DNA from 3 places in the Allobosea sp. PAMC 26642 genome. Region 2 is predicted to be linked to each of the others. Evidence: predicted binding sites of a transcription regulator. Region 2 holds the regulator's gene; each other region holds the start of a gene.

Region 1 (2,270 bases), 1.0 Mb from region 2:
GGGAGGTCGTGCGGAGGCTGATCGCGCAGCGCGAGGAGCTCGGTGGCTGAATGATCGAATCTTGCCCGATATCGCCCGTTCGCCCTTAGGGGTTAGGAACGCGCTCTAGGTATTCGCACGACATCATCCTGCTTGAGCCGCACTAGCCAGCGCGCGTACTCAGCCTGAGCATGCTTGACAGCTCTCTCTCGGAGAAAATCCTTGTACCCTTGGAAGACAGGATAGTCGCTCATCACCATGAGACTGTCGAACTTCTGTTCAAGCTGCCCCATCGTGAGCTGCCGCCCGCGGAGGGCCGCAGATTCAACGAAAAGCAAAAACTGCTCGCACAAGATGTGCAGCCGGTACAGCTCTTCCCCGTCGAGATAGTTCTTACCGATCTTGGCCTCGTCGATGGTCGGCCGGTTACCTTCGAACGCCTGTATGCCCATGTTCGGCTCGGTGTGCTTCGCGCGATCGAGGATGATCTGAGAAGCTGTCTTGCCAGTCACGGCAAAATGGAACTTGTCCTGCAGACGCGCATAGAACGAACGGCAGGCAGGCGATTGCGCGTCATAGTCGCTCGACCCAACTTTGAAGCAATCGCGCACCGACGCGTAAATGTTTTTCTCATCTGCCCGGAGGGCCCGCACATCGGCTGCGAGCTTTGCTAGGTTGTGCGGAGCGTCTTTGAGGCGGCGTTCATTCAGCGCGTAGCCATCGACGATATAGGACCGCAGGGTGGCTGTTGCCCACTGGCGGAACTTTGTGGCTTTCGGCCCGCTGACCCGGTATCCGACGGACAGGATCATATCGAGATTGTAGTGCGTGACGTCGTAACTCTTACCGTCGGCGGCAGTCTGTCGGAAAACCTGACTAACTGACGCTTCCACCAGTTCGCCTTCTGAAAATATGTTCTGGACATGGCCGACGATCGTCGGGCGAGATTTTTCGTACAGATCGGCAATCTGCTGTTGGGTGGCCCAAACCGTTTCCGCAGTCAGATCGATATTGAACTGGATGCTTTGGTCACCAAGGCGGAACTGCACCAGTTCCATCTCCAACTGATAAGCGGCGGCATTTGCCGCAGATGCGGCGTCTTTGACGGGCGTCTTCATGTCAACCTCGCTCGATTCGCGCAATCGTGACGCACCGTCACTATCGCGTCCAGTGCGGCATGGGTGTCCACAACCTCAGATGTGGAAAACCTGAACGAAAAGGGATCAGACCGCTCCGCGACACCGTCGCGTGCGGCCTGAAATTCAACCTCTGGCCGGACCGGGAAGAGAGGCGACCACTCCCTTCCTGCCGCGGCCGGCTTAGTCCCCGTCGTCAACAGCACTTCAAACGCAAATGCTATTTCGTTCCCGTCTTGGTCTTGGCATGGCCACTAAGCGGGTCGGTTAGCGAGGGGCAGCTGGGCGAGGCGCTAGTCTGAGATTCGCCGGTCGCGGCGGTGGCAGAGGCGCCATGATTGTCTCGATAACTGGCGCAGGGGGTGGAACGACTGGTTCGATCGGGACTACGCGTGGTGGCGTCGATGGCGGCAATGGTGGCTGTTGAGGAGTGGGGACCACCGGCGCCGGAGCAGTGACCGGTGTCTTGGTCTCTAGCGCGAGCGACAGCAGATATAAAATCACGCCGGCGATTGCAGCAACAATGATGGCGATGCCCAAGTAGATCCGCCAAGCGGAGAAGGCCCGTGGTGCAAGCTGCGGTTCGTCAATCATTCAAGGCCGCATCTTCTCTTGCGCTCGGCCGATCACAGCCGGCTCGTCAGTTAGGGCACAGCGGCGCTCGGCCTTTTCATCGCGGGTGGCGGCGAAAGGCGCCGTGATCATTTGACCAGCGGGTATAGGCCGATGGCAATGCCGGCAATTCCCAGGAACAGCGACCAGATCGCAATCCACGCTGGGATGTGAACAGCCGGATCCGCGTTCCCCAGGTACCAACGGAGTTTGCCCAGCAGCCCTGCGCGCTCAATTATCAACTCGATCTTCTGCCCTTTGGAAACGCCGAGTTCGGCTCTCACATCGTAATCCATCAGGATCAAGTTTTGATCGAGCTCATGCCCGAGCACTGAAGCGAGAACAGACTTGCCGGATGCCGCGGTCAGAACAACGATGCCATGACGGCTGCTGCCGGAGCGCTTCTTATAATGCACCCTGACGCGCCTGCGTCCGATGTCACCCTCTTGAGCCTGGCCCACTTCAAAGTTTGTCGGACCGCTCATTCAACTTTCCTCACGCGCAACGCATGCCCTCGCCATCTTTAGTTTAGGTGCGTATCGG
Region 2 (2,270 bases):
GTAGCGGCCGCGGCCAAACCAGACAGGCCCGACATCCTGATCGAACGCGACGGCTCCGGCGTCTTGGTGCGCGGCACCGAGGGCCGGCTCGTGCTGGCCGGCAAGCCCAGCGCCTTCGTCCTGCAGCAATGGCTCACTGCCGATGGCGACGGCCGCCTACCGCAGGACGAAAGCCTGCGACAGGGCGCGGACTGCGACGGCCTCGGTTGCGTCGTCACGACCGCCGCCGGCCGCAAGATCGCCTATGCCCGCGACCGGCTGGCGATCGTCGAGGATTGCCGCCGGGCCGATCTTGTGATCACGCCCATCCCCTGGTCGGCGCCATGCCAGGCCAGGCTGATCGACCGGCTTGCGCTCGGCCGCAATGGCGCGACCGCTCTCGTCAGCTCAGGCGACGGCTGGCGCACCCTGACCGCGGAGCGCAACGACAGCCAGCGTCCCTGGAATCGAAGACCACCGCCAGCAGCAGCCCCTGCACTTACAGACTCGCCTCCGCTACGTCCGGCAACGGACATGGCCGACGCAGCGGACCTCGATCCGCATCAGTAGCGCCGCATCAGGTTGACGAGCCGGCCCTGGATCTTGACCCGGTCGGGACCCAGCACGCGCGTCTCATAGGCGGGATTGGCCGCCTCCAGCGCGATCGAGGACCCGCGCTTGCGCAGCCGCTTCAGCGTCGCTTCCTCGTCGTCGATCAGGGCGACGATGATGTCGCCCGTATTCGCGGTGTCCTGCCTGCGGATGACGACCGTGTCGCCGTCCAGAATTCCGGCCTCGACCATCGAATCGCCGCGCACTTCCAGAGCGTAATGCTCGCCGGCGCCCAGCATGTCGGCCGGCATCGCGACATTGTGGCTGCGGCTCTGGATCGCCGAGATCGGCGTGCCGGCGGCGATCCTGCCCATGACGGGAATCGTAATCGTGCCGCGTGCGTCGTCATCTGCCTGCGCCGTCACCGGCCGGCCCTTGCCGAGCCCGCCCTGAACGATCGAGGGGCTGAAACGGCCGCGTGGGGCCGGTGCCCCACCCACACCGTCGGGCAGCTTGATCACCTCCAAAGCTCGCGCCCGGTTCGGAAGCCGTCTGATGAAGCCCCGTTCCTCCAGCGCTATGATCAGGCGGTGGATACCGGATTTAGACTTGAGATCGAGCGCGTCCTTCATCTCGTCGAAGGAGGGAGGCACGCCGCTTTCGCGCAGGCGTTCCTGGATGAAGCGAAGCAGTTCGAACTGTTTGCGTGTCAGCATGGTCCCCGCCGGCGCCCAACGGCGCAGAATCGAAACAAATCACGAACACCATACAGGTTCGCGTTGTGTTCCGCAAGCAACGGACGGCGAATTGCTGGCATGTCTTACCGATCCGCTCTCCGGCAATCCTCAGCGCAGACGGATAAAGCGGCAGCGCTCGCCCTTATTTGCCGGCTCAGCAAAGACAGGCCTGATCGCCAGCGCGTCGGCGCGGGCGAGAATGCCCAGCATGGATGAATCCTGCTTAGCAAACGGCGTGACCTGCCAGCCGTCGATAGTCAGCGCCAGTTCGGCGCGAAGATAGTCCTCACGCTCATCGTTAGCCGGCATATCAATTTCGAGAATCCCCGGCTCGCTGCGGTCTCTGGCTGGATCAGGTATCCCAAGCAGCGCCTCGATCAGCGGGGTGACGAAAAGATGCCCGCAGACGATCGAGGACACCGGGTTGCCGGGCAGGCCGACGGCCACCATCTGGCCGAGCCGGCCCATCATCATCGGCTTGCCGGGCCGCATCGCGATCTTCCAGAAGCCGAGCGCCATGCCCTGGCGCTTCAGCGCCTCCTGCACGAGATCATGCGCGCCGACGGAGGCTCCGCCCAGCGTGATCACCACATCGGCGCCGGCAGTCTTCGCCTTGCCGATCTTCGCAGCGAGATCGTCATGGTCGTCGCGCGCGATGCCGAGATCGAGCGCCTGGCCACCGGCCTGCTCGACGATCGCCGCGAGCGAAAAACTGTTCGAAGCGACGATCTGGTCGGGCCCAACGGGCTCGCCCGGCAAGACGAGCTCGTCCCCGGTCGCCAGGATAGCCACAAGCGGACGGCGCCGCACCGACAACGACGGATGCCCCATTGCAGCCGCCAGCCCCAGCGAGGCGCTGTCGAGCCGGCGTCCGGCCTTGAGCAGAACCTCGCCTTCGCTGAAATCCAGCCCCGCCGGCCGCACGAAGCGGCCCTTCGCGGCAGCCTCCAGCACCCGGATGACCGGGCCGCCGACACCCCCGGCATTCTCCTGGATCAGGAT
Region 3 (2,270 bases), 2.1 Mb from region 2:
GTCGGGACGAGCCGTGAGACCTGCGCGCTCTATTTCAGGCATTTCCTGGAGCATTGGTCCCATCGCAAGGATGCCTTCGAACCGGCCTTCGAACTCTGGATCGACAATTTCATGAAGCCCGGCAATCTGCGCGGCGGATTCGATTGGTATCGCAGCCAGAATGCGCTCCGGCTGGCGGCGATCGATGGCCACCCGACGCCGTCGGTCCGGATTCACCAGCCGACGCGCGTCCACTGGGGACGGCACGACCCGATCCTGAAATCGGAATGGTCGGCTTTCGTCCCCGAGCATTTCGACGATGCCAGGATCAGCTTCTGCGAAAGCGCCGGCCACTTCGTCCATGTCGAAGCGCCAGACGAGGCGGCCGATGTGCTCGCGGAATTTTTCGGCGGGCGTTGAGGCTATTTCTTCCTCGGGCGACAGCCAGCTTGCCCCGGAACGAGACAATCGGGCGATCCGGGCCGATCGGCCGCACACCGGATCAGGAACGTGATATCTGCGATTCTGCCGCTTTCGGCAGCATTTCGGGCTAGAATACGGCTTGCGAGGCCTTTTTCGGTGACCCGTGCCTGCTTCGTTCGCAAAGGTTTCGTTTCGTTAAGGCCGTAGCCATGTCTTCCTCGTTTCGCCGCAGGAAAGGCTTAGGTTGTGCAGTGCGGGAAGAGGCAACGGGCCATTTGATCGTACGCGCGAGAGGCTGGTCGATGCGAGTTCTGCGGTTCCAGATGTGGTGGCCTTCGCGGCTGACGCTGCGACATCTGGTTGAGAACGAATCCCGATTCCGGCCAGGTCCGCGATTCGGGCTTGCTTCGTTCGGGACTCGTTCCATCTCCTAGTGTCACGAGTCGACCCTGCGCCAGAGCAGGACGCCGGTGCGGCGGACTGATTGTGCGGGCGTCTGGCGGTTACGATTGGTCGCGTCTTGATTTCATCTCGCTCCCTGCCTCGCTCTGCCCGCGCCAACGGCGTCACGGCGGTTCTCGGCCCCACCAATACGGGCAAGACGCATCTGGCGATCGAGCGGATGGTGGCTCATCCCACCGGCATGATCGGCTTGCCGCTAAGGCTGCTGGCGCGCGAGGTCTATCAGCGCGTGGTCGAGAAGGCCGGTGTCGATGCGGTGGCGCTCGTCACCGGCGAGGAGAAGATCAAGCCGGAGCGGCCGCGCTTCTGGGTCTGCACCGTCGAGGCGATGCCACGCGACCTCGCGGTGGATTTTGTTGCGATCGACGAGATCCAGCTCGCGGCCGATCTCGACCGCGGCCATGTCTTCACCGACCGGTTGCTGAACCGGCGCGGCCGTGCCGAGACGATGCTGATCGGCGCCGGCACGATGAAGCCGCTGATCGAGCAGCTGATGCCCGGCGTCCATGTCGTGACGCGACCGCGGCTGTCGCAGTTGCTGTTTGCCGGCGACCGCAAGATCACGCGCCTGCCGCCGCGCTCGGCCATCGTCGCCTTCTCGGTCGAGGAGGTCTATGCCATCGCCGAACTGATCCGCCGGCAGAAAGGCGGGGCCGCGGTGGTGCTGGGCGCGCTTTCGCCCCGCACGCGAAATGCGCAGGTCGAGATCTACCAGTCCGGCGATGTCGATTACCTCGTCGCGACCGATGCGATCGGGATGGGGCTCAACCTCGACGTCGACCATATCGCCTTCGCTGCCGACAAGAAGTTCGACGGCCATCATTTCCGCAAGCTGAACCCGGCCGAGTTCGGCCAGATCGCCGGGCGGGCCGGCCGGCATCTGCGCGACGGCACCTTCGGGACGAGCGGGCGCTGCCCACCCTTCGAAGCCGATCTTGTCGATGCCATCGAAAACCATCGCTTCGAGCCGGTCAGGCAGTTGCAATGGCGCAATACCGATCTCGACCAACGCTCTGTCGAAGGGCTGCTCGACAGCCTTAACCAGCAGCCGACCGAGCAGGGTCTGACGCGGGCTCTGATCGCCGAGGACATGACGACGCTAGAGATCCTGGCGCGCGACCCGGATGTGAAGGCACTGGCGAAGGGGCGGGCGGGTGTCGAGCGGCTGTGGGAGGTGTGCGGGCTGCCCGACTACCGCAAGATCGCGCCGATGCAGCACGCCGATCTTGCGACCACGCTCTATCTGCGCCTGATGCGCTATGGCCGGCTCGATGCCGACTGGTATGCGACGCAGCTGGCGGCACTCGACCGCACCGATGGCGAGATCGACACGCTCTCGGCCCGCATCAGCCAGGTGCGGACCTGGACCTTCGTCGCGAACCGTCCGGACTGGTTACCTGATCCGG

What was found. The regulator LexA, encoded in region 2, represses DNA repair genes until DNA is damaged. The targets are predictions, from matches to a motif close to TGTTCNNNNTGTGTTCNG.
Region 1: the regulator LexA is predicted to act here: its motif matches at 1,342-1,359, upstream of rhuM (RhuM family protein).
Region 3: the regulator LexA is predicted to act here: its motif matches at 699-716, upstream of AXW83_RS17560 (helicase-related protein).

The regions. Positions count from the first base shown of each region.
Region 1 is NZ_CP014301.1:2,525,868-2,528,137, forward strand. It holds gene AXW83_RS12175 (hypothetical protein) at 1-50, shown strand, start outside; gene rhuM (RhuM family protein) at 93-1,097, opposite strand; gene AXW83_RS12185 (hypothetical protein) at 1,817-2,212, opposite strand; gene AXW83_RS12190 (hypothetical protein) at 2,251-2,270, opposite strand, start outside.
Region 2 is NZ_CP014301.1:1,529,903-1,532,172, forward strand. It holds gene AXW83_RS07155 (ComEC/Rec2 family competence protein) at 1-549, shown strand, start outside; gene lexA (transcriptional repressor LexA) at 543-1,247, opposite strand; gene AXW83_RS07165 (molybdopterin molybdotransferase MoeA) at 1,377-2,270, opposite strand, start outside.
Region 3 is NZ_CP014301.1:3,652,592-3,654,861, reverse strand. It holds gene AXW83_RS17565 (alpha/beta fold hydrolase) at 1-399, shown strand, start outside; gene AXW83_RS17560 (helicase-related protein) at 926-2,270, shown strand, end outside.